Regions from separate parts of the Mesorhizobium sp. B2-8-3 genome, predicted to be linked through region 1. Evidence: riboswitches for the same ligand, from Rfam matches in the RefSeq annotation. Region 1 holds a riboswitch; the other holds the start of a gene.
What was found. A riboswitch is a leader RNA that binds a small molecule or an ion and turns the genes downstream of it on or off. The one in region 1 is predicted to bind S-adenosylmethionine.

Region 1 (15,581 bases):
GCCGCGCGGCGCGTTGTCCATTTGTCGATGCCGACGGCGATGATGATGACGAGGCCGATCATCAGTTCCTGCACGAAGGGCGACACGCCCATCAGCACAAGGCCGTTGCGCATCACGCCGATGATCAGCACGCCGAGTATGGTTCCAAGGATGGTGCCTTCGCCGCCCGACAGCGAGGCGCCGCCGACGATGGTCGCGGCGATGACGTCGAGCTCCAGCCCGAGGCCGGTGCGGCCGGCCTGCCCGCTGGGCAGGAAGGCGAGGCTGAGGATGCCGGCGAAGGCGGCGAGCAGCCCCATCAGCACGAAAGCCCAGATCTTCACGGTGTTGACGGAAATGCCCGACACGCGCGCCGCTTTGGCGCTGCCGCCCACGGCATACACCCTGAAACCGAAGTTCGAATAGGAAAGCACCAGCCATGCCAGCACGGCGATGACGGCGAAGAACACGAGCTGCATCGGAATGATGCTGAACAGATAGCCCTGACCCATGAAGTTGAAGGTGTCGAGAACGTCGGGAAGCGCGCCGTTGCGCGCGTTGACGGTGACGGGCTGGCCGTTGGTCAGGATGAGCGCGGCGCCGCGGACGATGCTGAGCATGCCGAGCGTGGCGATGAGCGAGGGCAGGCGGCCGTAGGTGGACAGGATACCGTTGATGACGCCGATGACGGCGCCGGCGAAGAGGCCGACCGCGAGCGCCGGCAACAGCCCCCAGCCAGCGACGATCAGCATGCCGGTGGCAAGTCCCGAAAAGGCGTAGGTCGATCCGACGGACAGATCCACCTCGCCGGAGATCAGCACGAACGTCATGCCGACCGCCATGATCCCGAGCAGCGAAACCTGTCGGCCTATGTTCAAGAGGTTCAGCGACGTGAGGAAGCTGTCGGTCGCGAAGGTCAGGAACAAGCAGATCACGACCAGCGCGATGAACACGCCAGCCTCACGGACCCGCAAGAGTCGCGACAATTCAAACCGGCCTGCGGCTGCCGCGCGCGCGCCGCTCCTGACCGTATCGGCCATCCCATTCCTCCCTCGACGGCGGCGCGACGGCTGCAGCCGTCCGTCGCTGTTCTTCATCTCCCCATCGATCCGCGGCCTGGGCCCAAGCCCGGTTCGATGTCCTCAAGCCGGGCTTCTACCCGGTCGCGCTTGCTCATGAAGCCTGTTGGAAAGAACCGGCAGGCACCTTGCGCAATTGTTCGTAGTTGCCGTATTCGCGCACCTTCTTGAAGGGCGCGTTCTCGACCGCGTTGTAGGAGCAGATATAGCCCCAGCGATACGTGTCCGAGCGGTTCGCGTCCGAACGGTGCAGCAGGTTGCCGTCGAAGACCAGGGCGTCGCCCGCCTCCATCTCGACATAGATGTGCTCGAAGCGCTTCAGGGCAGCTTCCAGGTGCTCATGCTCGACATTGGTCTGCTCGTTCTCGCGGATATGATTGAGGCGGCCGAGCTTGTGCGTGCCCTTGAGCACCTGAAGGCAGCCGTTTTCGCGGGTCGCCTTGTCGAGCGCGACGTAGATGCTCATCATTTCCGGTGCCAGGCAGCCGTAATTGTACCAGTAGCCGAAGTCCTGGTGCCATTCCCATGCGCCGCCTTCGTTGGGCTGCTTCATCGTCATCTTGTGGCTGTAGAGGTAGATCGGCTTGCCGACGGCGTCCTCGGCCAGATCGACCATGCGCTCGTCGCGGGCCAGCAGGCCGTATTTGTCGTCTTCGGCCTTGGTCCACATCTTCAGCAGCGTGGTCTTGCCCTCCTTGTCGCCCTTGGACATCACGCCGCCCTTGCTCTGCTCCTCCGCGAGCTGCTTGCGGGCGTGGTCGCGAAAGTTGGCGACTTCACCGGCGCCCAGCAGGCCACGGCGAATGATGTAGCCGTCGCGAGCGTAAAGCTCGGCTTCATGTCTGGTCATCGCGAGCATCGGTATTCTCCCTGGAACCCCAAAGCGTCCCGCGATGCGGCACGGTCGCCCCTGAACCTTTTTGAAGGCCTGCTCCCGATCCGTTTCCGGCCGGAAATCCCAGGCTCTTGAGGAGAATTTAGCCCCTCCGCCGAGGAACAAAATGGACAAAGGGAACGTATTTTTTGTATAAAACGCGCATGCACAAAAGAACGTCCGTAATTGAGAGTTTCCACTATGTGCCAGCCCCGGCCTGGACCCGCGCCGCGTTCAGCGTGCTGCGCGCCGGAAAAGTCGCCGCTGGACCGGATTACCGGATAGAACGCGCCGTCTATCCCGGACAGGACATCATCTACTGTCTTGCCGGCGCCGGCTATGTCGAAACGCTTGGGCAAAGGATAGACGTCGGGGCTGGTCAATTGGTCTGGATGGCGAACGAGGCTCCGCACGTCCATTCCGCCGATCCCCGGGATCCTTGGACGGTGCTTTGGTTCAGGCTGGACGGCCCGGAGCCCGCCATCCTGCGGCGCAAGCTGTTCGGAGAGGGCACGCCGCGCGCCAGCTTCGCCGAGGGAACAACTCCAGTCCCGTGGTTCGAGCGCCTGTTTGCCGCGTTGCGCCGCCGCGACGCCAGCCTCGATCTGCGCCTTTCGCAACTGGTTGCCGAATTCCTGCTCCTGATCGATCGCGCGTTGGCGGGGCCGGATAGCGACGACCTGCCGAAACCGCTCGCTTCCGGTATCGAAGCGATGCGCGGGGCGCTCGGTTTCGCATGGACCGCGTCGGCCCTGTCGGCCGTCACCGGGCTCGGGCCGTCGCAGACCCGGCGGATGTTTCAGCGCTATCTTCGCACCAGCCCGCATCAGTGGCTGATGCGCGAGCGGTTGATGCACGCGCAGTCGCTGCTTGTGCAGGACGACCAGCCGATCGCCGAGATTGCCGAGACATGCGGCTTTTGCGACGTCTATCATTTCGGTCGCGAATTCAGGCGATCCGTTGGCATTTCGCCTTCGGCCTGGCGGCGCAGCGAATTAGGTGTTGCGTCGAAGCGCTGAACAGATTCCGTGAAGGCGTCACACGGCTTTCCGGCAAGAAACTGCGACAAGACAAGGCAGGCCATGTGTTGGCTTGGCAGGAAATGGCCTGCTTGGGTGCGGTGAACCGACTGGAGCGCCGCGAGGGCTACCCGTTGACGAAGCGCTGCGCTGGTCCTAGAAGAACTGCCAGACTTCTCCGTGGTGATTTGGCCGGTCGGCTTGCAGCCACGTTAAACAACTCGCTAAAGGGCCGTTTGCAACCTGTAACCGGCTTTGCGACGGCAATGCCGGTTTTTTGTTGTCCGCCGCCGGCCGGACACCGCATCGGGACGAGACCGATGCGGGACAGGATGAGGATGGACATGGCCGCTCAGCGCGCTGCAAGGACCAAGGACGAGGCCGACCATCCGTCGAGCCCGGTGCTGCAGTTCGGCCCCGATAAGCCGCTGAAGCTCGACGCCGGCACCATCCTCTCGCCTTTCCAGATCGCCTACCAGACCTATGGCACGCTCAACGCCGCGCGCTCCAACGCCATCCTCGTCTGCCACGCGCTGACGGGCGACCAGCACGTCGCCAATACCAATCCGGTGACCGGCAAGCCTGGCTGGTGGGAAGTGCTGATCGGCCCAGGCAAGATCATCGACACCAACCGCTTCTTCGTCATCTGCGCAAACGTCATCGGCGGCTGTCTCGGCTCGACCGGCCCGGCCTCGACCAATCCGGCGACGGGCAAGCCTTATGGGCTCGACCTGCCGATCATCACCATCCGCGACATGGTGCGCGCGCAGGCGATGCTGGTCGATCATTTCGGCATCGAAAAGCTGTTCTGCGTGCTTGGCGGCTCGATGGGCGGCATGCAGGTGCTGGAATGGGCGGCGAGCTATTCGGAGCGTGTGTTCTGCGCCCTGCCGATCGCCAGCGGCGCCCGCCATTCCTCGCAGAACATCGCCTTCCATGAAGTCGGCCGACAGGCCGTAATGGCCGATCCGGAATGGCATGGCGGCAAATATCTCGATTTCGGCAAGCGGCCGGAAAAGGGGCTCGCCGTCGCGCGCATGGCCGCTCACATCACCTACCTTTCGGAAGCAGCGCTCCACCGCAAGTTCGGCCGCAATTTGCAGGACCGCGAGGCGCTGACCTTCGGCTTCGACGCCGATTTCCAGATCGAAAGCTATCTGCGCCACCAGGGCATGACCTTCGTCGACCGCTTCGACGCCAACTCCTACCTCTATCTGACCCGCGCGATGGACTATTTCGACCTTGCCGCCGATCACGGCGGGCGCCTCGCCGACGCCTTCGCCGGCACCAAGACGCGCTTTTGCCTGGTCTCCTTCACCAGCGACTGGCTGTTCCCGACCGAGGAGAGCCGATCGATCGTGCATGCCTTGAACGCGGCGGGCGCTTCCGTCTCCTTCGTCGAGATCGAGACCGATCGCGGCCACGACGCCTTCCTGCTCGACGAGCCGGAGCTGTTCGCGGCCATCAACGGCTTCATCGCGTCGGCCGCCCGCGCCAGGGGGCTCGGCGCATGACCCCGAACCGAAGGTCAGCGAACGCAGAAAGTTGCAGACTTTTCGGAGCCGGATCGCGCGCCATGCAGGAGGCAAGGCCATGAGCGTCAATCGCGCCCAGCGTGTCGACCTCGAGGTCGTCACCGATCTCATTCCGGCCAATTCGCGCGTCCTCGATGTCGGCTCGGGCGACGGCGTGCTTCTGGAACTCCTGCAGGAGACCAAGCAGGTCGACGGCCGCGGGCTGGAACTGTCGCAGCGCGGCGTCAATGAATGCGTGGCGCGCGGGCTATCGGTTATCCAGGGCGACGCCGACACGGATCTGAAATTCTACGCCGACAAGGGCTTCGACTTCGTCGTGCTGTCGCAGACGCTGCAGGCGACGCGCAACCCGAAGGTCGTGCTCGACGAGCTGCTTCGGATCGGCAACCGCGCCATCGTCTCCTTCCCCAATTTCGGCCACTGGCGCGTGCGCTTTTCGCTGCTGATCAAGGGCAGAATGCCGGTCACCAAGGACCTGCCCTACTCCTGGTACGACACGCCCAACATCCATTTCTGCACCATTCGCGACTTCGTCAACCTGTGCGAGGAACTCGGCGCGACGGTCGAGAAAGCGACCGCGCTCGACGCCAACGGCCAGAAGATCGGCCTGTCGATGCCCTGGTGGTTCTGGAACTTCTTCGGCCAGCAGGCGGTGTTTTTGTTGAGGCGCTGACGGGTGGCTTCGCCCCGGGCTTTTTGCTAAGCCTCGCGCCGGGCGGGGTGGAACATGATGGCGGAACGACCAACCTATTCGGTTGTCCTCGAGATGGAGAATGCCAACTTCATCGACTGGGCTGAGGTCAGCGTAGGGTTGAACGCGCTCGCACGCGAGATTGCCTCGGTTTCCGAAGCCGGCATGGCCAGGCCCACGGTCATCATATCGCATGCCGGAGAGCCATCCGACGGCGATTTGCTGCGCAGCAGGTTCGAGGCCGAAGCACCCCACTTGGGTCAAGTCGCCGAGCTGGTCTTCGCGGCCTGTGCCGGTGGCCGCTACTACGATCTCAAGAACAATGGCGTCCTTTTGACCGAAGCCGACATCGTGGTTTTCGTCGACTCGGATTCGGTTGCCGAACCAAATTGGCTTTCAGGTCTGTTGACGCCCTTCAAACGGCCGGAAACCGTCTGCGTGAACGGCTACACCTATCTTTTGCACGACGACTTCTTCTCGCGGACCTTTGCTCTGCTCTGGTTCTTTCCCCTGGCCGAAGGGGACAAAAAATTTGCAGCCAAACGTGCTCTCAACGCCAACAACATCGCCTTTCGGCACGACTGGATATCCAGCCACCCATTTCCAGCACACAACGGCTTCAAGGTCTCTTGCACGTTGCTGATGCATGAGCTTTGGAGCGAAGGCCACAAGATAGTCAATGTGGACGCGCGCGTTCACCACTATTCCCCGCGCGGCTGGCGGTTCTTCTTTTGGCGCGCTCTGGTGACCGGCAGGGACGCCGATCGAAAATTCGTCGAGCTCCACGCGCCTGGCAGGGTTCAGCGTATCGTCAAATCATTCACGCGCTGGGGGACAATGTCGTGGCGCACGCTGCGGCGCGTGGTCAACCTCGCACCGCAGACCGGCATGCCGGTCTGGCAAATTCCCTTCGCGGCGATTGTTGGCCTGACGTTCTACACTTTCGCATTTCTCGGCCATTTCAGCCTGGCGGTGGGGCTCGTTCGCGACGAGCCTGAAATCGTGCCCGACTATGTCGTGCACAGTTAGGGCAATTCCAGGAAAGGCGCGCTGTTCTGCTAGCCAAGCACATCCATAGCCTTGTGCGGATGCTCGACGCCGTCGACGAAGATCACGTCGGATTCAGAATTGTGGGTGCGCAACTCGAGGATCTGTTGATACTGATACGCGCGCGACCGGTACCAGTCCCGCACATGCTGGCTGTCGGGGAATTCGATGACGATCAGATGCCCGGGCCAGTTGTTTTCGACGACCTCGACATCGCCGCCATGGACGACGAAGCGTCCGCCGAACGGCGCCAGCGTGGCGTCGATCTTCTCCAGGTACTCGATCATCCAGGGACCCGACGTGACTTGGCGCATGTGGGCAACGGCGTAAGCGGTCATGATCCTGCTCCTTCATGGGACTGAAGCCGATCGGCCGGCCTCGTTGGGTCATCATGCAAAAGTCAGGTAGTCCGGTCGATTACCTTGGACGTCATCGAGACAACACCGACCCTTAAGCCATCGCCCGGCGGGCTGTCGCATAGCCAGAACGTCGATTGTGTTGCCATCAAACCGCAATGTTGCGGAAAAGCCACTAATTCGGCGTTTCTCGGATAGCTTTGCGTGACACAAGCGTGGCTTTTTTGTAGCGTCTGTCGCAAATCAGAGGTGGGACGCGAGGATAGCCATCAGACCCATCCGACAAACGCTAGATCCGACCGGCAGTGGCAGCCCGATGTCGAACCAGGACGTTCCGCTGATCTCAGTGATCACGCCGACCCACAACCGGCGTAGCCAGGTCGTGCGCGCGGTGGAAAGCGTTCTGGCGCAGACACTTACGCGCTTCGAGCACATCGTGGTCGACGACGGTTCGACCGACGGGACGGCCGCCGCGCTGGCCGAAATCCGCGACCCGAGGCTGATCTATGTCGGCGCCAAATGGCGCGGCGCCAATGCCGCGCGCAATGCGGGCATTGAGCGCGCCCGGGCGCCGGTCGTGACCTTCCTCGATTCGGACGACGTCTATCTGCCCGATCGGCTGGAGCGGACGCTGGCGCGCTTCGACCAGAATCCCTCGCTCGAAGTCCTCATCAGCTCGTTCTTGTCGCTGAAAGGCAGCCGCAGCACCAAATGCATCAATCGCGACGCTTTCCTGGACAAGAGCACGCTGCAGCGTGCCCTGGTCTCGCAGACCATCTTCATTGCCGGCTCGGCGATCACGGCAAGGCACGAGTCGCTGCTCGCGATCGGCGGCTATGACAGCGACATCACGCGCATGCAGGATCGCGAATTGCTGCTGCGCTTTGCCCAGCGCAGCGGCGCCTTGCTGTCCGAGGACATCGACTGGAAGAAGTACAATTCGGAGAATTCGATCTCCGGCCGCCGCGACGGCTATGTCGAGGCCTACGCCAGTCTGATCGACAAGCATCCTTATATCGCCGACCGCTATCCCGACGTTCCGCCTTACATGATTGCGCGCCAGATCATCGCCGATATCCTCAAGGGCAGGTTGCCGCAGGCGTTTTCGGGCTATCACGCCAACCGGTCGTCCAAGTCGCTCGGCTACTCGCCCGCCGAACTCTTGCGCGGCTATGTCGTCGGCCGCCGCTGGCGGCGCGACTGCTACGACGAGTTCCGCGCCAAATATGGCGCCCGGGCGGTCTGATTGCCTCCTTGACGCGACGCCGACGAAAACCGCTGCACACTTTTCCGTCAGGAACTGCGTGAAAACAAAGAGATAGAGCCGTTTTCCGCGGAACGGTGAAACGCCCTATGCTTCAGTGGTTTCCTTCTTGCGGCGAGCCGCCGGAGGCGGCGGTTCGATCGCCCCGGCCCTGACTCGCGCGGGTTTCAGCGCCGGCGCGCCGGTATCCTTGACGATGTTCAGCGAGCGCGGAAAAAACTGATTGTTGTGCTGACCACGTCCGATATTGACGATCGCGGTTTCGGGCAGGCGCTTCTGAAGCATGGCCAGAACCCGCCGCAACGTCGGCCCGTCGAACGCATCGAGCGCCTCGTCGATGATCACCCATTTCGGCTTGCGCAAGGCGAGCCTGGCGAAGGCCAGCGCCCGTTGTTCGTCGTCGCTGAGCTCGCGTTCCCAGCGCCCGGGATGATCAAGGGCGGTTGCCAGCCGGTCGAGGCCGACCTCGGCAAGCACCGCCGCGATCTCGGCATCGCCGGCCGGGGCTTCGCCGTTCGGATGATCGAGCACCTCGCGCAGCGTGCCGGCCGGGAAATAAGGCACGCGCGGCACGAAGATGGGGGTCTCGCCGGCCGGCAGGCCGATCCGGCCGCTCCCCCATGGCCACAGGCCGGCGATGGCCCGGAAGAACAATGTCTTGCCGGCCCCCGGCTCGCCGGTGATCATGACGCGCTCGCCGGCGTGGATCTCGACGTCCGTCTGGGCAAGCTTGGTGCAGCCTTCCGGCGAAGCCACCTCAAGCGTGTCGAAGGTCAGGCTGCCATTGGCGTTTTCGCCGAACCGGATGCGTTTTTCCGTGTCATGCAGCGCGTCGGTTTCGGTGAGCGCGATGCGGAAATCGGCCACCCGCATCAGCGTCGCGCGCCAGTCGGCGATGCTGCCGATATTGTTGATGAACCAGCGCAGGGACGAGTGAACCTGGTTGAAGGCGCCGACCGCCATCATCAGCCCGCCGAACGAGATGTCGCCCGAGAAATAGACCGGCGAAGCCACCAGGATGGGCGCCACCACCGTTATCCAGCCATAGGTGTCGGTCACCCAGGATAGGTTGATCTGCGCGGTGAAGATGCGCCGCATGGCGCCCAGCACCGTGCCGAGGTCGAGCTCGAGCCGGCGCCGGGCATCGGGCTCGCCATGATAGAGCGCGATCGCGTCGACATTCTCATTCACCCGCACCATGGAGGAGCGCAGCTCCGCTTCGCGGGTGTAGCGCTCGCTGTTGAGACTGATCAGCGGACGCCCGACCAGCCAGCTCAGCCACGAGGCGATGCCGGCATAGAGGAACGCGGCCCACACCATGTAGCCCGGTATCGCCAACGAATAGCCGCCGACGTGGAACACGAAACCGGAAGACAGCTGCCACAGCACGCCGATGAAGGAGACAAGCAGGATGAACGACTGCAGCAGGCCGACACCGAGATCCGTCGACAGGTCCGACAAGTGAGCGGCATCCTGCTGCATGCGCTGGTCGGGATTGACGCCGATGGCGCCAGCATTGGCCAGCCGGAAGGCACGCGCCGGTCGCATCCATTGATCGATGAGGTCGAGCGTCAGCGCCTCGCGCAGCCGCAGGCGGATCATCTGGTTGAGCCAGGTCTGGCCGATATTGAGCACCAGAAGCCCGCCGGCGATCATCGCGAAGACCAGAAGCTGGTGCAGGAAAGCAGCCATGTCGCGCCGGGCCAGCGCATCGTAGAAAGGCTGGTTCCAGCGGTTGAGCAGAACCTGTCCGATCGAGGTTGCGATGATGACCGCGACGATGCCTATGGAGACCCAGGCAAGTTGCCTGCGCACCGGCGAGGCCTTCAACCCCAGCTTGATCGTCGCCACCTGGTCGGCGAGGCTGCTCGCCTCGACCGAGACGGCGGCCTTTTTTGGACCTGGCTTTTTATCGGTCTGGTTGTCCATGAAGGATATTCCTGGTTTCCTCGGCGGTCACGAACACCGCGCCAAGCGAGCATCCTCAGATCGAGCATGCCCTCAGATAGGGTGACGATCGCTGCGCGATGCAAGGCGCGGCGGCGATCACGAACGCGTCACTGGGCCGGGCGCGCCGTCGGCCGCATGCCGGCCAAGCCGCGTTGCGCCCTGCGGCGAGAAGACCGGCACGAAGACGCGGCGAGAGGCGCGCTGCGCGACCGGCACGCCCTGGTAGAGCCGCTTCTGCGCCTCGACGACGATGACGCCGGAAAAGATCGGCCAGAACCGCCGGCCGGCTCTCTCCAGCACATTGTGGAAACGCATCATGAAACGCCGCGGCGACGGCGGGAAGAACAGCGCGTCGCTCCATGTCGCCGGGGTGAAATTCGCCTCGCGCAGCAATTCGGTCAACTGGCCGCGCGAGAACGGCCGGCCATTGCCGAAGGGCGTGTGCTCGAACCGCGCCCAGACACCGCGCCGGTTGGGCACGACAATGACGACCCTGCCCGCCGGCGACAGCACGCGCCAGATCTCGTTCAGCGTCTCGCGCGGGTTTTCGGCATGTTCGAGCGAATGCACCAGGAGCACGCGGTCGATGCAGGAATCGACCAGCGGCAGTTCCTCGTCGAAGACCAGCGCCGTCGCCGTCGGCCCCGACACCGGCCACACCACCGCGCCCTGCGTCGCCGGCATGAAGGCGAAGACGCGCTCGGCATCGGCGCCGAAGCGTTCCAGCCATGGCAGCGTATAGCCGAGGCCGACCAGCCGCTCATTGGGCACGGTTGCCCATATGGACGACAACGCCATGGTGATCGAATGCTCGGCCAGGCGGCCGAGCGTGGACGAGTAGAAGGAGCGCAGGTCGACGATATCCGAATGCATGCGCGGGACGGTAGCCGTGAAGCCTGCCAAGTTCAACAAAGGCACCCGGTTCAACAAACGCGCCAGGCTCAACAAACGCGGATGACATCGGCGCCCGCCCGCCCTATGTCTGCGACGACAAAGGGAGACATGCGATGCCGGTCGAAATCGAGCAGTTCATGTGCCGCACCGACAATTTCGGCGTGCTGGTCCACGATTCGAAGAGCGGTGAGACGGCGATCATCGACGCGCCGGAAGAGGCGCCGATCCTGGCCGCGATCAAGCGCACCGGCTGGACGCCGACATTGATCCTCACCACGCACCATCATGCCGACCATGTCGAAGCCAATCTGGCGCTGAAGGAGCGCTTCAAATTGCGCATCGTCGGCCCGGAAGCCGAAAAGGCGAAGATCCCCGGCATCGACGAGACGGTTGGCCAGGGGTCGGTCGTGCGCCTTGGCGAGGAAAGGGTCGAAGTCATCGAGACGCCCGGCCATACCGCCGGCCATGTCTCCTATTATTTGCCGGCCTCGAAGGTGGCCTTCACCGCCGACACGCTGTTCGCGCTGGGTTGCGGCCGCCTGTTCGAATGCAAGCCGCCGGTGATGTATGAATCGCTGAAGAAACTGACGGCGCTGCCGGCGCAAACCGCCATCTATTGCGGCCACGAATACACTTTGGCAAACGCCCGCTTCGCGGTGACGGTCGACCCGGGCAATCCGCTGCTGAAGCAGCGCGCGGCTAAGATCGAAGCGCTGCGCGCCGACAACAAGCCGACATTGCCCACGACCATCGGCGAGGAGTTGTCGACCAACCCGTTCCTGCGTTGGCACGACCCGGCGATCCGCAAGCATCTCGGCATGGAGAAAGCCTCGGACGCCGAGGTGTTTGCCGAGATCCGCAAGCGCAAGGACAATTTTTAGTTCCACCGCATGTCGACCAAAAGGCTCGACGTTCGTCGCAGCAAAGACCGCCAATGACCAGCGCCGCCGAGATCATCGCAACGCTAGGCCTCAAGCCGCATCCCGAGGGCGGCTGGTATGCCGAGACCTTTCGCGACGCCGCAGGCGGCTCGCGCGGTCATTCGACCGCGATCTATTTCCTGCTCGAGCAGGGCCAGCTTTCGGCCTGGCATCGGGTTAAGGACGCGGCCGAGGTCTGGCACTTTTATGCCGGCGCGCCGCTGGCACTATCGATGCATGAGGAAGGCGCGGGCATGGTCGTCGAGCAGGTGCTGGGCACGGCCCTTGCCGCCGGTGAGCGGCCGCAGATCGTCGTGCCGGCCGGCTGGTGGCAATCGGCGCGCAGCCTCGGCGAATGGACGCTGGTCGGCTGCACCGTGGCGCCGGGCTTCGACTTCGCCGCCTTCGAGCTGGCCGAGCCGGGCTGGCAGCCGAAGATCGCCTAACTGAGAAGAAATCCCAGCGTGATCGCCAGCTGTGCCGCGTAATAAAGCACCCAGACCGCGTAGCGCATCCACACGCGATGCGGCGAGATCGCCGCAAGCAGGAAGCGCTCGGTTGCCAGCAACCCATCCGACGCGATGAACAGCACCGCGCCGGCAATGACCCATACCTTGTCCGTGGTGAGCGCCGAAATGCCCATGGCGAGGATCGCCGCGACATAGACGGCAACCGGGATACGCAGTTGCGGGCCGACGCGGCGCCAGAGCGCGGCAAGCATGACGATGCTGAATGCGGCTATGGCGAGCGCAATCGCGCCCCGCCAGGATTCGGCGCTCAACAGGCCGAGGCCGCCGCCCGCCTGCAAAAACAGCGCGACATAAGCGATGTGGCCGGTGAGAAAGCTCGCCAGCCCGCCGAGAAAAGCCTTTTCGCCGTCGCGCGACAGGAAGGCGTCGCCGACGGCGCTCAAGCCCAGCGCCGCGACGAGCAGCAGCGGACCGCCCTGCATGGCGGCAAGCACGGCCAGCAAAGCCACGGCAAGCGTCTTTGCCGCGCTGCGCGTCCACTTCGGCGGCATGTCGAGCGCAAAGGCGTAGATCACGGCCGCGACGAACGAGAACAGCAGCGTCGCGTTGGCGTTGGCCTCGATGCCGCCGGAAAACGGCATCATGCGTTGAGCTCTGTGACCGCCGGCTTGCGCATCAGCAGCGACTTCGCCGCGAGCGCGGCGCCTCCGGTGATGAGCACGCAGGCGGCGAGGATGCGCAGCGACGGCTCGGCGACGCCAGCGGCGATCAGCACCAACGTCGACAAAAGCGGCGCGGCGTAGCTCGCGGCGCCCAGCACCTGGATGTTGCCGCGCTTGACGCCGATGTCCCAGGCGTAGAAGGCCGCGCCCACCGGCATCAGGCCGAGCCCGATGACGGCCAGCCACTGTCCAAGGCCATCCGGCAGCACCGTCTTCTCAAGCAGAAAATGGCAGATAAGCGACAGCACCGACGTCGCCACGCAGAACCAGGTGACGATCGAGGTCGGCACCGACGGGAAGCGCCGCGACAGGAGCGAATAGGACGACCACAACAGCGCGCAGACGGCGGCCATCGCATAGCCGAAGGCGTAGCGCGCGTCGAAGGCGAGCGCGCCGCCCTTGGTGACGATCAGGAAGGTGCCGGCAAGGCCGAGCAGCGCGCCGACGACATGGTTCCAGGCAAGCCGCTCGCCCGGCATCAGCGCCGAGCCGAGCACGATCAGCAGCGGCCACAGATAGGCGATCAGGCTCGCCTCGACCGCCGGCGCGTTGCGCAGCGCCGTGAAGTAGAAGAAGTGGTAGCCGAATAGGCCGGCAATGCCGATCACCCAGACCTGTGGCGGGATCTTCTGGCTCCGGTCGGGCGCCGGCATCAACAGCCGCGCTGCCAGGCCGACGCAAGTGCCGATGGCGAAGGTGATGGCCGACAGCAGGAACGGCGGCACCCGCCCCGAGGCGTCGGTGAGCAGCGCCAGCAGCGCCCACATGGCGACCGCCGAAAACCCGATTAGTGTTGCGCGCGCCATTCGTTCCCCCGCCGGCGCGCGGTGGCGCCTGACCTAATCGACCGCTTCGAACCGTCTCGCGCTGATGGTCAGCGGACCGATCTGGGTCCCGACCGTGGCGCGGATCGGCGCATATACGCCGGATTGGCCGAGCGGTGCAAACGTCACCAGCATGCGGCTCTTGTTCTTCAGGAAATTCAGCGCCTTGCGGCCCTTGCGATAGCCCGCCACCGGCTCGAAGCCCATCTTGCAGGTCACCGTGTCGCCCTTGTAGCCCGGCACCGAGATCGAACCCTTGGACGCATAGGTCAAGGTCAGGTCGGCGCGCATCTCGCCGTCGTAAAATTTGACCGTCCGTCCGCAGACGTTGTCCAGGCTGTCGGCGTGGATGACGGTCGCGGCCATCGGATCGAGCACCGATTTCAAGTCGCTATCGCCGAGCGGCACCCAGCTCTTCGGATCGCGCTTCTTCGGCGCGGGAACGACCTGCGTGGAGGTGACCGCACCGTTGTTGAAGCGGATCTCGACCATCGAGGCCTTTTTGCCGGATGTATAGTCGGCCCGGAAGGCATGCGGCTGCATCTGCTTGCCGGAAATCGTGCCTTTCGACGAAATCGTGCCTTTCGTGTCGTCGAAGAGCTTGCCGAGGCCGGCGGCCGAGACGGTGCCGTCGATGGCATAGCTGTCGCCTTCGTAGCGGCTGGAAAAAGTCGCCCTGGCGATCGAAAGGCCGAGATAGGACACCGTATACTCGCCCTTGAAGGACTGCGGCGCCGCGGCGGCGAAGCTTGTTGCCGGCACGGCAAGGGCAAGCAGGCTGGCAAATGCATGAGATGGACGGAGCATGGCGGCTGGCGAATCCCTGGCGGTTCGGCCGGAACGCAGCGGCTCCAGCCTGGCATATCCCTTCGCGATGGGCTTATACTGTGAAATCCGGCCTTTATATGGAGCGCGCCTGACGACGGGCCGCGTGCCGGAGCTTGACGCAGTGGTGAAATGCCACTATGGAACGCCAACTTTTCCAAGGGCCGCCTGACCGAGACCGCGCGCCGCCCGGCGCGGGCAGAATGGTTTGGCAGGTTTAGAAACTGAAGGTTAGACAAATGTCCCGCACCTGCGAACTCACTGCCAAGGCAGTTCAGACTGGCAACAATGTGAGCCACGCCAACAACAAGACCAAGCGTCGCTTCCTGCCGAACCTGGTCAATGTGACGCTTATTTCCGAAGCGCTGAACCAGAATGTTCGCCTGCGCATTTCGGCCAACGCGCTGCGTTCGGTCGAGCACCGCGGCGGCCTCGACGCCTTCCTGGCCAAGGCCGACGTCAAGGAATTGTCGCAGCGCGCGCGTCTGCTCAAGAAGCAGATCGCCAAGAAGCTGGCCGAGCAGTCGGCCGCTTAAAGCAGCTTTCAGGCGGGGGACGACCGCCTCGAGCCCCGGCCAGACCGGTGCTCGAAACAAGGGGGGGGCGTCGGCATGGCGCTCGGCTGGTTCCATTACCCAGGATAAAAAAATGAATTTCCTGACGCGATATTCGCCCTTCGTGGCTGCCATGGCGCTTGTCGTCGTGGCCTCCAACATCCTTGTCCAGTTCCCGATGCAGGGCAAGGTCGGCGGTCTGGCGCTGGCGGACGTGCTCACCTGGGGCGCCTTCACCTATCCTTTCTCCTTCCTGGTCACCGACCTCGCCAACCGCCGCTACGGTCCGGCCGTGGCGCGCAAAGTGGTGTTCGTCGGCTTCATGACGGCGGTGACCTGCTCGATCCTGATCCCGCCTTTCCTGTTCCGCCACGGCCTGATCGAGTTCGAGACCGCCGCCGACCGGCTGGTGCGCATCGCTGCCGCCTCGGGTGCCGCCTTCCTCACCGCGCAATTGCTCGACGTCACCGTTTTCAACCGGCTGCGCCGGCAGAGCTGGTGGCGCGCGCCTATCGTCGGCACACTGGTCGGCTCGGTGTTCGACACCGTCGTCTTCTTCGGCGTCGCCTTCTCCGCCG
Region 2 (15,581 bases), on a different contig from region 1:
CCCTGCTCAAGAAGGTCGGCCTCAAGGAAGACCCCAAGACGCTGATCACCAACATCGGCGTCGGCAAGCAGCAGCTGGTCGAGATCGCCAAGGCGCTGAGCAAGGAAGTGAAGCTTCTGATCCTCGACGAGCCGACGGCGTCGCTCAGCGAAAAGGACAGCCAGGCGCTGCTCGACCTCCTGCTCGAGTTCAAGCGCCAGGGCATGACCTCGATCCTGATCTCGCACAAGCTCAACGAGGTGAACCGCGTCGCCGACAAGGTGACGGTGATCCGCGACGGGCGCACCATCGAGACCCTGCCGAGGAAGGACATCTCGGAAGACCGCATCATCACCTCGATGGTCGGCCGCTCGCTCGACGACCGCTACCCGCCGCGCGAGCCGAAGATCGGCGAGGTCATCTTCGAGGTCAAGGACTGGTCGGTCTACCACCCGATCCATGCCGAGCGGCAGGTGATCAAGAACATCAATATCAATGTGCGCAAGGGCGAGGTTGTCGGCATCGCCGGGCTGATGGGCGCCGGCCGTACCGAATTCGCTATGAGCCTGTTCGGCCGCACCTACGGTCGGCGCATCAGCGGCGAGGTGCTGCTCAGGGGCAAGCCGCTCGATCTTTCGACAGTGAGCAAGGCGGTGGAGAACCGCATCGCCTATGTCACCGAGGACCGCAAGACCTACGGCCTCAACCTCATCGACCACATCAAGCACAATGTGACTTTGGCCAATCTGGGCGGCGTTTCGAGCCGCGGCGTCATCGACGACATGCGCGAGATGAGCGTCGCCAACGACTATCGCAAGAAGACCAATATCCGCGCCTCCAGCGTCTACCAGCTCACCGGCAACCTTTCGGGCGGCAACCAGCAGAAGGTGGTGCTGTCCAAATGGCTGTTCGCCGATCCGGAGGTTTTGATCATGGACGAGCCGACCCGCGGCATTGACGTCGGCGCGAAGTACGAAATCTATACGATCATCGCGCGCCTCGCCGCCGAGGGCAAAGCGATCATCGTCATCTCATCGGAAATGCCTGAACTGCTCGGCATCTCCGACCGCATCTATGTCATGAATGAAGGGCGTATCGTCGGCGAAATGGCGGCAAGCGACGCAAGCCAGGAAAAAATCATGCGCGCCATCGTTCGCGGAGAAGGAAAAGCATCATGAGCACAGACAGCGCTCCCGCGCCGCAAAGCGGCGTCGCCGAGGACGTCAAGCAGGGACAGCGCATCGCCGTCTCGGCGCTGACGACGAATCTGCGCGAATACGGCCTGATCATCGCGCTGATCGTCATCATGCTGTTCTTCCAGTACACGACGTCGGGAACGCTGTTCAAACCGGTCAACCTCAGCAATCTGGTGCAGCAGAACTCGTTCATCATCGTGATGGCGCTCGGCATGCTCCTGGTCATCGTCGCCGGCTATATCGACCTCAGCGTGGGATCGGTCGCCGGTTTCATCGGCGCGCTCGCCGCGATGATGATGGTGATCTGGCCGCTCGGGATATTCTCGAATCCGCTGGTGGTTTCGATCATCTGCCTGATCGTCGGCGGCCTCATCGGCGCCGCGCAAGGCTACTGGATCGCCTATCACCGGATACCGAGCTTCATCGTGACATTGGCGGGCATGCTGATCTTCCGCGGCATCTGCCAAGCGCTGCTCGGCGGCGGCTCTTCGGTCGGCCCGCTTCCGCCCGACTTCAAGGCGCTGAGCTCCGGCTTCATCCCGGACGTCATCGGCCCGCTGACGCTGATCCCGCCGACGGTGAATGCCGCCGGCAAGACCATCGTCGGCAGCGGCTTGACGCTGCACATGACGACGATCGTGCTGGGTCTGGTCGCGGTGCTCGCCTACGCCTATTTCGGCTTCAGGACGCGGCGCAAGCGCGAGCGGCATGGCTATGAGGCGGAGCCTTTCCCGCTGTTCGTCGTCAAGACGCTGGTCGGCAGCGCGCTGGCGCTGTTCCTGGTCTTCCAGTTCGCGAGCTACAGGGGCCTGCCGGTCGTGCTCCTGGTGATGGGCGTGCTGATCTCGCTGTTCGTCTTCGTCACCAAGCGCATGACCATCGGCCGCCGCATCTACGCCATGGGCGGCAACGCCAAGGCCGCGCAGCTTTCGGGCATCAACACCGAGAGGCTGACGCTGCTGGTCTTCATCAACATGGGCGTGCTTTCGGCGCTGGGCGGCCTGATCATCGCGGCGCGCCTCGGCCAGGCCGTGCCGGCGGCCGGTCTCGGCAGCGAGCTCGACGTCATCGCGGCCGTCTTCATCGGCGGCGCCTCGGCGATGGGCGGCGTCGGACAGGTGATCGGCGCCGTCGTCGGCGGCTTCATCATGGGCGTGATGAACAACGGCATGTCGATCATGGGCGTCAATGTCGACTGGCAGCAGGTGGTCAAGGGCCTGGTGCTGCTCGGCGCCGTCATCTTCGACGTCTACAACAAGAACAAGGCCTGAAGGCCGGAAGCGGATTTAAGGAGGCATACGGGTTTCAGATCGCGAAGCTGCCGGCAACCCGTCGGCGCCGAGAGTCCAGCAAGGACCCGGGCTCGCGAACGCAATCCGGACGAAGCGTTTCAACCGTGGCGGGGATTGCTCCGCGCCGCGCCAGTCAAGGCTTGCCCGCGGGCGGCCGGCAAAATGAGAGAGGATTTCAACATGCTGATCTCCCAGATCCTCGACGACGCCGAGACGATCCGCGTCGTCGCCCGCAACGGCGGCGGCAAGACAAGGATCATCAACGGCGCGCGCAGCGTCTATTCGCTGGCGATGGAGGCCGCGCGCACCGGCACCGGGCTCGAAGCGCTGATCGAGCGCAAGGGCTATGGCGAGACGGTCGATCTCGATGCCGCCTACAAGAGGGGCAGGCTGGTGTCGCCGATCAACCACCCCGATCCCGCGCATCTGCATCTCACCGGCACCGGCCTGACGCATCTCGGCTCCGCGGCGACGCGCGATTCCATGCACAAGAAGCTCAGCGAGGGCGGCGAGGAGGAGCTCACCGATTCCATGAAGATGTTCCGCATGGGGCTCGAAGGCGGCAAGCCCGCCAAGGGACAGGTCGGCGTGCAGCCTGAATGGTTCTACAAAGGCAACGGCACGATGGCGGTGGCTCCCGGCGCGCCCCTGATGTCGCCGGCCTTTGCGCAGGACGGCGGCGAGGAGCCGGAGATCGCCGGCATCTATGTGATCGGCGACGACGGCGCGCCGTTCCGTGTCGGCTTCACGCTGTCGAACGAATTCTCCGACCACGTGACGGAGCGGGTGAACTACCTGTTCCTCGCCCACTCCAAGCTGCGCAACGCTTCGTTCGGTCCGGAGATCCTGATCGGCGACCTGCCGGCCGACATCCGCGGCGGATCGCGCATCTGGCGCGACGGCAAGCTTTTGTGGGAAAAGCCGTTCCTGTCCGGCGAAGCGAACATGTCGCACACCATCGCCAATCTCGAGCACCATCATTTCAAATATTCGGCCTTCCGCCAGCCGGGCGACGTGCATGTGCATATGTTCGGCACGGCGACGCTGTCCTTCGCCGATGGCATCAGGACCGAGGCCGGCGATACGTTCGAGATCGAGGCAAAGGATTTCGGCCTGCCGCTGCGCAACCCGCTGGAGATCGAAAAGCCGGTCAAGGTGGCGGTGAAGGCGTTGTGAGAGCGTGACCTCCCCCAAGGGGGAGATCAGCAGTTCAGACCTTAGCGCGCGGCGCGAAAATGCTTGGAGAGCTTCAGGCCCTGCGCCTGGTAGTTCGAGCCGAGATCGGTACCGTAAAGAGCCTGCGGGCGCTGCAGCATGTGCTCGTAGACGAGACGGCCGACGATCTGGCCGTGGTCGAGGATGAACGGCACCTCGTGGCTGCGCACTTCCAGCACCGCCCGGCTGCCGCTGCCGCCGGCGGCGGAATGGCCGAAGCCCGGGTCGAAGAAGCCGGCATAGTGGACGCGGAACTCGCCGACCAGCGGATCGAAGGGCGTCATCTCGGCGGCGTAGAGCGGCGGCACGTGCACCGCTTCGCGCGAGACTAGGATGTAGAATTCGTCGGGGTCGAGCACGAGTTCGCCGGCGCCGCTCTTGTAAATCGGCTCCCAGAAATCGACGACATCCTGCGCGGCACGCTTGTCGACATCGACCAGGCCGGTGTGGTGCTTGCCGCGGTAGCCGACAAGGCCGTCCTTGTCGCCGTCGAGGTCGATGGAGAGCGCGATGCCACCGCCTGAAATATTGGGCGGCTCGGTGGCGACCAGCATCTCGGCGCGGTGAAGGTCGTGCAGCTCGCTCTCCGAAAGCACCGCGTTGCCGGTGCGGAAACGGATCTGCGACAGCCGCGAGCCGGCCCGCACGACGATCGGGAAGGTGCGCGGGCTGACTTCGAGATAGAGCGGCCCGTGATAGCCGGCGGCGATCTTGTCGAACTCGTGGCCGCGATCGGTCATCACCCGGGTGAAGATGTCGAGCCGCCCGGTCGAGCTCTTGGGATTGGCGGAAGCGGACACATTCGAGGGCAGCGCCAAGCTTTCGAGCAGCGGCACGATGTAAACGCAACCCGTCTCCAGCACCGCGCCCTCGGCGAGGCTGAATTCATGCAACTTCAGCCGCTCGAGCTTGTCGGCGACCCGATGATCGGGCCCCGGCAGGAACGAGGCTCGCACGCGGAAGGCCGTGTCGCCGAGCCTCAGGTCAAGGCTGGCCGGCTGGATCTGGTCAGCGTCCAGCGCGCGCGGCGACTTCAGCGCACCGGACTGGAACAGCGCGGAAATATCCTGGTCGGGAAGAATGCCTGTCTGCCGCAAAGTCTTACTCCGCTCTGCTGGTACAAACCTCTTAATGAAGCCGGCAATTGACGCAAGCGCGGCGCGGGTCTAAAGGGTCGTTATCCCGTGGTGATTTGGCCGGTCGGCTTGCAGCCACGTTAAACAAGTCGCTAAAGGACCGTCGAGCCGCAAGGCTATATGGACCGGTTGCGACTTCGCGGCCGGTTTTTTTGTGTCTGGAAGCAGGGCTATGAGCACCAAGAAGCGCAACTGGAAACCTCAGACGGCACTCGTGCATGACGGAACGCTGCGTTCCGGCTTCGGCGAGACATCCGAGGCGATGTATCTCACCCAGGGCTATGTCTATGAGACCGCGCAAGCCGCGGAAGCCCGCTTCAAGGGCGAGGAGCCCGGTTTCATCTATTCGCGCTACGCCAACCCGACGGTCGACATGTTCGAAAAGCGCATGTGCGCGCTCGAAGGCGCCGAGGATGCCCGCGCCACCGCTTCCGGCATGGCGGCCGTCTCGGCCGCGTTGCTGTGCAGCGCCAAGGCCGGCGACCATATCGTTGCGGCGCGTGCCCTGTTCGGCTCCTGCCGCTGGGTAGTCGAGACGCTGGCGCCGCGCTACGGCATCCAGGCGACACTGGTCGACGGCACCGACATCACCAATTGGGAAAAGGCGATAAGGCCGAACACCAAGCTGTTTTTCCTCGAAAGCCCGACCAATCCGACGCTGGAAGTGGTCGACATCGCCGCGGTTGCCAAGCTCGCCAATTCCATCGGCGCGCGCTTGATCGTCGACAATGTCTTCGCCACGCCGCTGCAGCAGAAGCCGCTGCAGTTCGGCGCCCATATCGTCGTCTATTCGGCGACCAAGCACATAGACGGTCAGGGCCGCTGCCTCGGCGGCGTCATCCTGTCCGACAAGAAATGGATCGACGAAAACCTGCACGACTATTTCCGCCACACCGGTCCCAGCCTGTCGCCGTTCAACGCCTGGACGCTGTTGAAAGGGCTGGAGACGCTGCCGTTGCGCGTGCGCCAGCAGACCGAGAGCGCCGGCAAGATCGCGGATTTCCTCGCCGGCCGATCGGAGATAGCCCGCGTCATCTATCCGGGCCGGGCCGATCATCCGCAGGCGGATGTCGTCAAGAAGCAGATGTCGGGTGGCTCGACGCTGATCTGCCTCGACGTCAAGGGCGGCAAGCAGGCGGCCTTCGCCTTTCAGAACGCGCTCGACATCGTGCTGATCTCGAACAATCTCGGCGACGCCAAGAGCCTGATCACCCATCCGGCGACGACCACGCACAAGAACCTGAGCGACGACGCGCGGGCCGAACTCGGCATCGGGCCGGGCACGCTCAGGCTCTCCGTCGGCCTGGAGGACGCCGACGACCTGCTGGAGGACATCGAGCAGGCGCTGAAGGCGGCCAAATAAGACCTGTAGCGGCGACCGTCACTACACAGGACCTTAAAGCGCGTCGCGCTGAAGCGGATTCAGGCGACGCGCTTTGAGGCTTTGTTTCATGCATGTCGTTATCGCAAAACCGATGCACACTTTTGCGCGACATGCATTAGGCAAGCTCTTCCAGTTCGGTCATCGCCTTGGTGCGGATGGTCATGGCGTTGCCGCGCCATTCGACGGCGCCGCCGAACCAGGCGCGCGCCCAGATGGCGGGCAGCATCGCGTCGCGCGTGAGCATCGCGGTGACGCTGCGCGGCGACAGGTACCAGCCCTTCGCAAAGGCCAGCAGGCATTCCGGCAGGTAGGCGATCGCCAGCACGCCCAAGGCCGTCGTGGGCAGGCTGACGCCGGCGCTTGCCGCCGCAATCAGCGCCAGCAGCAGCGGCACCGCGGCGCCGGTCAGGATCTCCGGCGCGAAGAACAGCGGGAAGGTGACGCGGCGCAGCCGCGCCCAGCGCGCCTGGCGCGACCATATCTCGGCGAGCCGGCGCTGGCCGAGCGGCTGCTCGAAAGGCGAAGCGACGAGATTGACGCGCAGGCCCAGGCTGTTGACCAGCTTGGTGGCGGCCGCGTCCTCGGCGATCTCGGCGGCCAAAGCCTGGATACCGCCATTGGCATCGAGCATCGGCTTGTTCCACAGCATGCTCTTGCCTTGGGCGAAGCCGAGCCCAAGCGCCTCGCCGGCATACTGCCAGCGCGCCTGCAGCGTGTTGAGGAAGGCGCATTCGACTTCGGCCCAAAACCCATCCGGCCGCGAGCCGATCGGCGTCGAGCAGACGAGGCCGGTATCCGGGCGCCATGCCGCCATCAGGTGCTGGATATAGTCCTTCGGCATCAGAACATTGGAATCGGCAAGGACCACCCAATCGTGCCGCGCAGCCTGCCAGCCCTTGATGCAGTTGTTGAGCTTGGGGTTGGCGCTGACGCGGTCGTCGCCGATCAGGAGTCGCGCCGGCATCTTCGGATAGCGCGCGATCGCCGCATCGATCAGTTTGACCACCGGGTCTTCGGCATGCGCGACGCAGAAGATCAGCTCGTAGCGCGGCCAATCGAGCGAGAAGGCGCGCTGCAGGGTCTCCTGCGTGAACGGCTCGACGCCGCGCGACGGCACGATGATCGAGACCGGCTGTGCGCCGACGGGCGGCGCAATGACATGCCGCCATTTCAGCCGCGACGCGGCGAGCAGGATACTGGTGAGATTGGACAGAAGAAGGGCTGACGAAGCCAGGCCGGCTGCGATAGTCAGTTCCATCGAGATCTGGTCACTCTCTATCTCTTTGTTTTCACGCAATTCCGGAGGGAAAACTGCTCACACTTTTCCTGGAATTGCTCTCGGCCGCATGCGCCCATTTCATCAGTTACAGAGCGCCCGAGTCGCCCGGCACGGTTTGTGCACACCAACATTGTCATGTGTCACTTAAATGACATTGTTTTTCGGCACGTGCGCTACAAGGCTGGCAGGATGGTCGGCGTTGCGCGTCCAACAGCGAAGCGCAACGAATGTTCCGCAGCGGCAACCGGAGTGGCCCATGTATCGCGCAGTGACGCGCAACATCGAAGTGCTGGTCAGGCCCTTCTATCTGGAGGATCGCTCCGATCCGTCCGAGAACCGCTATGTCTGGGGCTATCAGGTGACGATCGACAACCGCTCCGACGAGTTCGTGCAGCTTGTGTCGCGCTACTGGCACATCACCGATGGTCGGGGCCGGGTCGAGGAGGTGCGCGGCGCCGGCGTCGTCGGCGACCAGCCGGAACTCAATCCCGGCGACAGCTACCAGTACACCTCGGGCTGCCCGCTCTCGACGCCGTCGGGCATCATGGTCGGCCATTACACGATGCGCAACGGCCGCGGCGAGACGTTCGATATCGCCATTCCGGCTTTCTCGCTCGATATGCCGGGGACAAGGCGCACGGTGAATTAGGCGACAGCGTCTTTCTCCCCGTCCACGGGAGAAATGCCCGGAAGGGCAATGAGGGGCAGCGCCAAACTTCTGGGATTTTTTGAGGCAGACGACCGCGTCGCCAGCGTGTCGCTATCACCACCAACCAAGGCGCCGCCCCTCATCCGTCACTTCGTGACACCTTCTCCCCGTGAAACGGGGAGAAGGAAAGGTTCCTACTTCACGAATTCGGCCGGGTCGAAGTCGTATTGCGTCGAGCAGAACTCGCAGGCGACGTGGATGCCGCCGTCCTCGGTCGAGTCCTTGATCTCCTGGGCCGAAAAGCCTTCGAGAATGCCGCGGATCTTGTCGCGCGAGCAGGAGCACTGGTCGGCGACCGGCACGCCGCGAAAGACGCGCACGCCATGTTCGTGGAACAGCCGGTAAAGCAGCCGCTCGGCGCCCACGGTCGGGTCGATCAACTCGGTCGGCTCGATCGTGCCGAGCAGCGCCAGCAACTCCTGCCAGGAATTGTCGGCCGGGTGGTCCGCAACGTCACGCGGATCGCCGTCGCCACCGGAAATATCGGGAACGCGCATGCGCTCCGGCGATTGCGGCAGGAATTGCGCCAGGATGCCGCCGGCGCGCCACTGCTCGCGTGCGCCCGCCGGGCCGGGCGTGACCAGCTTGGCGACCGACATCTTGATCTCGGTCGGGATCTGCTCCGACTGCCGGAAATAGGTACGCGCGGCATCCTCCAGCGAGGTGCCGTCGAGCTGGACGATGCCCTGGTAGCGCTGCGTATGCGCGCCCTGGTCGATGGTTAGAGCCAGGACGCCGTTGCCGAGCAGCGTCTGCTGCGAGGTCTCGCCGGCGGCGGTCAGCGCCTGCAGCCGGTCGGCATCGAAACGCGCATAGGCGCGCAGCGCATGCGGCGTGGTGAAATCGGCCACCAGCATGTCGACCGGACCGTCGGTGCGGGTCTGCAGGATGAACTTGCCTTCGAACTTCAGCGAGGTGCCGAGCAGCACGGTGAGCACGCAGGCTTCCGCCAGTAGGCGGGCGACCGGTTCTGGGTAATTGTGGCGGCTCAAAATAGCGTCGAGCATCGGCCCGAGCTGCACGGTGCGGCCGCGCACATCGAGCGGCGCGACCTCGTAAGGCACGACGTGATCGTCGCCGGCGAAGCCAAATTCACCGAGTTGGGGTTTATGCTCAGCCAAGGTCTGGGTTTCCAACATGACAAAACTCCGGGGCGCAGCCATGCAACCCGATGAGCCGCATGCGTCGAAGCGCGTTCAATTTACGTGATGGCCCGCAAATAGGCATCACATATCCCCAGATCAAGTTGAGCCCGATCGGGCCGGAAGCGGTCAGGTCGGCTCCTCTCAAGCGCCCAGGCACCAAGCCAGCACCGCCTTCTGGGCGTGCAGCCGGTTCTCGGCCTCGTCGAAGACCACCGAATGCGGCCCGTCGATCACCTCGTCGGTGACCTCCTCGCCGCGATGCGCCGGCAGGCAGTGCATGAACAAAGCATCGGGCTTGGCCTTTGCCATCAGCGCCACATTGACCTGATAGGGCAGGAAGACGTTGTGGCCGCGGGCGCGATGCTCTTGGCCCATCGAGACCCAGCTGTCGGTGACGACGCAGTCGGCCTTGTCGACGGCCTCCTCGGCGGACCTGGAAAACCGGACCTTGCCGCCATTGGCTTTCGACCAGTCGACATATTTCTCGAACGGTTCGCTGCCTTCCGGCACCGCGACATTGAGATTGAAGCGAAACCGCGCCGAGGCTTCCAGGAGCGAATGCAGCACATTGTTGCCGTCGCCGGTCCAGGCGAAGGTCTTGCCGGCCACCGGTCCGCGATGTTCCTCAAAGGTCATGATGTCAGCCATGAGCTGGCAGGGGTGCGTGTCGTCGGTCAGCCCGTTGATCACCGGAACGGTGGCGTTCTCGGTGAGCTCCAGCAGCCGGTCATGCGAGGTGGTGCGGATCATGATGGCGTCGACGTAACGCGACAGCACCTTTGCCGTGTCGGCGATCGTCTCCGACCGGCCGAGCTGCATCTCGGTGCCGGTCAGCATGATAGTCTCGCCGCCGAGCTGGCGCATGCCGACATCGAAGGAAACGCGCGTGCGCGTCGACGGCTTGTCGAAGATCATGGCCAGCACCTTGCCATCGAGCGGTTTTGAACGCTCGCCCGCCTTGAGCCTGGTCTTTCGCGCCACCGCGTCGTCCAGCATGATGCGCAGGTCGCCTGCGGAAACGGCGGATAGATCGGTGAAGTGGCGAACACTCATCGGCAGGTTCCAGAAATTATTTGGCGGCTTCGGCCGCAATCGCGTCGGTCAGGCTCTTGGCGCCACCGCGAATGCGCTCCAGCGCCTCGCCGATCTCCTCGTCGGTGACGGTGAGCGGCGGCAGGAGGCGGATGACGTTGTCGCCCGCCGGCACGGCAAGCAGGTGCTGGTCGCGCAGCGCCATGTTCACCTTGGTGTTGGGCATGGCGCATTTCAGGCCGAGCATAAGGCCGGTTCCCCTGATGCCCTCGATGACATCGGGGAATTCATCGGCCACCGCCGCAAGGCCCTGCTTCAGAAGCAGCGCCTTGCGCTGCACGTCCTCGAGGAAGCCGTCGGCCAGGACAATGTCGAGCACGGCGTTGCCGACGGCCATCGCCAACGGATTGCCGCCGAAGGTGGTGCCGTGCACGCCGGCCGTCATGCCGGTCGCCGCCTCGTCGGTGGCAAGGCAGGCGCCCATCGGGAAGCCGCCGCCGATGCCCTTGGCGATCGCCATCAGGTCGGGTGTGACGCCTGTCCATTCATGCGCGAACAGCTTGCCGGTGCGGCCGATGCCGCACTGGACCTCGTCGAAGATCAACAGCAGGCCATGCTTGTCGCAGAGTTGCCGCAGCCGCTTCAAGGACTGCGTCGGCACCGGCCGTATGCCGCCCTCGCCTTGCACCGGCTCGATCAGGATTGCCGCGGTCTCCGGCGTAATCGCCTTTTCCGCGGCGTCGATGTCGTCGAAAGCCACCTGGTCGAACCCCTCGACCTTCGGGCCGAAGCCTTCGAGATATTTGTACTGGCCGCCGGCGGCGATCGTCGCCAGCGTGCGGCCGTGAAAGGCGCCCTCGAACGTGATGATGCGGAAACGCTCGGGATGGCCCTTGACGAATTGATAGCGCCTGGCCGTCTTGATGGCGCATTCCAGCGCCTCGGCGCCGGAATTGGTGAAGAACACCTTGTCGGCAAAGGTCGCTTCGGACAGCCGCTCGCCCAGCCGGCGCTGTTCCGGGATCTCATAGAGATTGGAGACGTGCCACAGCTTGGCGGCCTGCTCGGTGAGCGCCGCCACCAGATGCGGGTGGCTGTGGCCCAGCGAATTCACCGCGATGCCGCCCGCGAAGTCGAGATATCGCTCGCCCTTGTCGGTGATCAGCCAGGTCCCCTCCCCGCGGTCGAAAGCCAGGGGGGCGCGAGCAAAGGTCTCGTAAAGCGCCGAACCGCTCATTATATGCGTCTCCGGAACCGGAAATCAAAAAAGCCGCCAATGCGGCGGCCTTTGCGGCTTATCATGTTTTTCGGCCATGAAGTCAACGAAAACGTCACGCAGAAGCGCGTGGCGAACCTCCGACGCCACGCCGGCTCATAAGTAGACCGGCAAGTTGGGGAAAACCGAAAAAACCGAATCGTGTTGCCCTGGGGACTCTTGTCACCGAGTCAGCGCATAAGGTATTTGTAGTCGAGAAATAACTAGATTTCGTGCGGCGGACCTAATCACCCGGTATATGTGGTGTCGTTTGCCCGGCGGGAGCCGGGTCGGGAACGGATTCTGACTACCGCACGCCTCAGCAGGAGCGCGGCCCCATGAACTGGACTGACGAGCGGGTAGAACTTCTCAGGAAACTGTGGTCGGAGGGCCTGAGCGCCAGCCAGATTGCCGCACAGCTTGGCGGAGTGAGCCGCAACGCTGTCATCGGCAAAGTGCATCGCCTGAAGCTGTCGGGCCGCGGCCGCGCGACGGCCGCCCCGGCGCGCCAGAAAAAGGCGACGCAAGGCGCCACAATGCAGAAATCGGTGACCCGCGCCGCAAGTGCTACGCGTCACGTGACGGCCACCATCGGCGCCACCGCGCTGCAGGTGCAGTTCGACGCAGAGCCGGTCGCGCGCCACTATATCCGACCGGTCGAGAACGTGGTCGTGCCGATCTCGCGGCATCTGCAGCTCGTCGAGCTGACCGAACGCACCTGCAAATGGCCGAACGGCGATCCGCTGTCTGAAGACTTCAACTTCTGCGGCAACGACGCCGCCGAAATGGGACCCTATTGCAAGTATCATTCCCGGGTGGCGTTCCAGCCGGCGGGGGAGCGGCGCAGGGCAAGATAGGGGAATAGGGGAGTAAGGCAGTAGGGGAGTAGGGGAGTAGGGGAAAGAGCGCTTCATGCGCTACGTTTCGCAGTCAGTCGCTCCCTATTACCTACTCCCTTACTGCCCTACTCCCTTACTCCCATATTTCACAGCCACCCATTCTTCTTGAACCGCCAGTACAGGAACGAGCAGATCGCGGCCATCACCAGCAGGATGATTGGATAACCGTATTCCATCTTCAGTTCCGGCATGTCGGAGAAGTTCATGCCGTAGATGCCTGCGAAGGCCGTGGGCACCGCCAGAATGGCGGCCCATGAGGCGAGCTTCTTGGATATTGCGGTTTCCTGGCTCTGCCCGACCAGCAGACTGGCTTCGAAGGCGAAGGCCAGAACCTCGCGCAGTGAGTCGATCTTTTCCTGCACGGTGCGGATATGGTCGGTCACGTCGCGAAACAGCGGATGCATGGCGGCATGGATCTGCGGCAACTCGGCACTGGTCAGCCGACGGCAGACCTCGACCAGCGGCAGCGCCGCATTGCGCAGGCGCAGCAGATCGCGGCGCAGCATGTAAAGCCGCTCGATATCGGAACCGGTCATCGGCTTCAAAAGCACCTTGTCCTCGATCGCCTCGACCTCGTCCTCGATCTGCTCCAGCACCGGCATGTAATTGTCGACGATGAAATCGAGGATGGCGTAGAGGACGAAGTCCTCGCCCTTGGCGAGCGAATGCGGGCAGCTCTCCCAGTGCTGGCGCACGGCGGCGTAGGAGGTCGACGGGCCGTGCCGGACGCTGACGATGTAGCCGGCGCCGACGAACAGATGAGTCTCGCCGAACGTGACGCGGCCGTCGATCAATTGCGCGGTGCGGGCAACGATGAAGAGGGCGTCGCCATATTGCTCGATCTTCGGGCGTGCATGCGGATGCTCGGCATCCTCGATCGCCAAATCATGCAGGTGGAATTGCGCCTGCACCCGGAGCAGCAGGTTGCGATCGGGCTCGAGCAGGCCGATCCAGACGACATGGCCGGGTTTTGCCGCCCATTCGCCGGCTTGTTCGACGGCGATGTCGGCGACGCGCTTGCCGCCCGAATAGACGCTGGATGCAATGATGCCCGACGTTGGGGCCGGGGTCAGGTTCCGAACTTGTTCCATCGCAAACCTCCCGAGACTGCGACTGACAAAATCGCTGTGTCTGGAGGAGCTTATCCTAAATCAGGAAGCCGTTCGAGAGGCGCCGGTTCACTTAGCCGGCACCGTGGCGGGAAGCACGACCTTGTCGGTCTTGTCGCCTTTCGGCCGATCGGCCGGCATCTGGTCGCCGGTGACGATGTAATAGATCGTCTCGGCGATGTTGGTCGCGTGGTCGCCGATGCGCTCGATGTTCTTGGCGCAGAACAGAAGATGCGTGCAGGGCGTGATGTTGCGCGGATCTTCCATCATGTAGGTTAAAAGCTCGCGGAACAGCGAGGTGTACATGGCGTCGATCTGGTCGTCCCGATCGCGCACGAGGCCGATCCTCTCGACCGAGCGCGAGGCATAGACGTCGAGCACTTCCTTGAGCTGCGTCAGCGCCAGATTGGCAAGGGCCTCCAGGCCGCGGAAAAGGCTATTCGGCTGGCGGCCGTCGACCGAGGCCACGCGCTTGGCGACGTTCTTGCCCAGGTCGCCGACGCGCTCGATATCGGCCGAGATGCGGATCGCGCCGACGATCTCGCGCAGGTCCGTCGCCATCGGCTGGCGCCTGGCGATGATGATGATGGCCTTGTCGTCGATCTCGCGCTGTCCTTCGTCGAGGACGAGATCGTCCTGGATGACCTTCTGCGCGAGGCCATGGTCGACATTCACCAGGGCCGCGACCGCCTGTTCGACCATGCGCTCGGCATGGCCGCCCATCGCAGCGATGCGCTTCGATAGGAACTTCAGCTCTTCATCATAGGCACTGGCGATATGGACGGACTGCATGGATATGCCTTCCCGGTTTGTGCCGGCTGGTGCGTTCCCTCAATCCGTCGCTGATACGCGAACCGCATGACAGAAAGAAGAAAATCCCGGTTGGCAACCGATACACGATCAGCGAGCCGGCAAATGAACCGTGAACGCCGCGCCCTTGCCGACTTCCGACTTGATCGACAATCTTGCGTTATGACGGGTCAATATATGCTTGACGATCGAAAGGCCAAGCCCGGTGCCTTTCTGGGTGCGGCTGTTTTCGACATCGACGCGGTAGAAGCGCTCGGTGATGCGCGGGATGTGTTCTTCGGCAATGCCCGGACCATAGTCCCTTATCGTGACGTCGAAGCCCGGCTGTTGGCTATCCTCGCCGCCGGCGATCGATACGGTGACATGCCCACCTGACTGGCCGTATTTGCAGGCGTTCTCTAGGAGATTCTCGAAGACCTGGAACAGTTCGTCGCGATCGCCGGGAACGACGAGCGGCCCGTTGGCGAACTCCCGCTCGATGACGACGCCGTTCTCACCGGCCAGCGGCCCGAGCGAATCGATGACGCTATCGATCGTCTGGCGAAGATCGACCTCCGTGCCCGGCCTCAGATAGGGTTTCATCTCCAACCGCGACAGCGAGAGCAGATCGTCGATCAGGCGGGCCATGCGGCCGGTCTGGTTCTGCATGATCTGCAGGAACTGGTCGCGCGCCGCCGGATCGTTGCGGGCCGGCCCACGCAGCGTCTCGATGAAGCCGGCGATCGAGGCGAGCGGCGTGCGCAGCTCATGGCTGGCATTGGCGATGAAATCGGCTCGCATGCGATCGATGCGACGCGTCTCGCTCTGATCCTTGAACACCAGCACGTAAAGGCCGGTGGCATGGCCGACCGTGGACGCGCTGACCCGATATGTCCGCTCCACCGGCAGCTTCTCGGTGTAGTCGACCGCATCGGCGGCGACCTGACCCGACAGAATGCCGTCGAGCAGCGCCTGCATTTCCGGCGCGCGAAACTTCAATGCCAGCGACATCCCCGGAGCCAGCCCGCCGAAGGCGGCGAAGGCGGCGGCGTTGGCGTGAACCATGGCGGCGGAGCGATCGAATATGATGAGCGGATCGGCGACCGCGGCCGCCAGATACTCGCCGGAGAGCCGCTGCAGCCCGCTTGCCTCGATCGCTGCT

Region 2: another riboswitch for S-adenosylmethionine. It lies ahead of FJ418_RS03985 (O-succinylhomoserine sulfhydrylase); the one in region 1 lies ahead of FJ418_RS13230 (homoserine O-acetyltransferase).

Annotation. Positions count from the first base shown of each region.
Region 1 is NZ_VFTW01000007.1:19,535-35,115, reverse strand. Features, by position in the region: gene FJ418_RS13245 (ABC transporter permease) at 1-1,019, opposite strand, end outside; gene FJ418_RS13240 (phytanoyl-CoA dioxygenase family protein) at 1,153-1,908, opposite strand; gene FJ418_RS13235 (AraC family transcriptional regulator) at 2,097-2,951, shown strand; SAM riboswitch at 3,122-3,199, shown strand; gene FJ418_RS13230 (homoserine O-acetyltransferase) at 3,296-4,465, shown strand; gene metW (methionine biosynthesis protein MetW) at 4,545-5,159, shown strand; gene FJ418_RS13220 (glycosyltransferase) at 5,214-6,206, shown strand; gene FJ418_RS13215 (DUF1330 domain-containing protein) at 6,236-6,562, opposite strand; gene FJ418_RS13210 (glycosyltransferase family A protein) at 6,897-7,826, shown strand; gene FJ418_RS13205 (ABC transporter ATP-binding protein/permease) at 7,932-9,773, opposite strand; gene FJ418_RS13200 (methyltransferase domain-containing protein) at 9,891-10,667, opposite strand; gene gloB (hydroxyacylglutathione hydrolase) at 10,802-11,569, shown strand; gene FJ418_RS13190 (cupin domain-containing protein) at 11,623-12,054, shown strand; gene FJ418_RS13185 (lysoplasmalogenase family protein) at 12,051-12,722, opposite strand; gene FJ418_RS13180 (DMT family transporter) at 12,719-13,606, opposite strand; gene FJ418_RS13175 (DUF3108 domain-containing protein) at 13,640-14,431, opposite strand; gene rpmB (50S ribosomal protein L28) at 14,689-14,985, shown strand; gene FJ418_RS13165 (queuosine precursor transporter) at 15,098-15,581, shown strand, end outside.
Region 2 is NZ_VFTW01000002.1:226,510-242,090, forward strand. Features, by position in the region: gene mmsA (multiple monosaccharide ABC transporter ATP-binding protein) at 1-1,157, shown strand, start outside; gene mmsB (multiple monosaccharide ABC transporter permease) at 1,154-2,446, shown strand; gene araD1 (AraD1 family protein) at 2,648-3,643, shown strand; gene FJ418_RS03980 (2'-deoxycytidine 5'-triphosphate deaminase) at 3,685-4,779, opposite strand; SAM riboswitch at 4,857-4,934, shown strand; gene FJ418_RS03985 (O-succinylhomoserine sulfhydrylase) at 4,991-6,181, shown strand; gene FJ418_RS03990 (ceramide glucosyltransferase) at 6,318-7,460, opposite strand; gene apaG (Co2+/Mg2+ efflux protein ApaG) at 7,738-8,130, shown strand; gene FJ418_RS04000 (Hsp33 family molecular chaperone) at 8,325-9,353, opposite strand; gene argF (ornithine carbamoyltransferase) at 9,477-10,388, opposite strand; gene FJ418_RS04010 (aspartate aminotransferase family protein) at 10,405-11,604, opposite strand; gene FJ418_RS04015 (GcrA family cell cycle regulator) at 11,961-12,479, shown strand; gene FJ418_RS04020 (magnesium and cobalt transport protein CorA) at 12,608-13,612, opposite strand; gene phoU (phosphate signaling complex protein PhoU) at 13,700-14,422, opposite strand; gene FJ418_RS04030 (ATP-binding protein) at 14,531-15,581, opposite strand, start outside.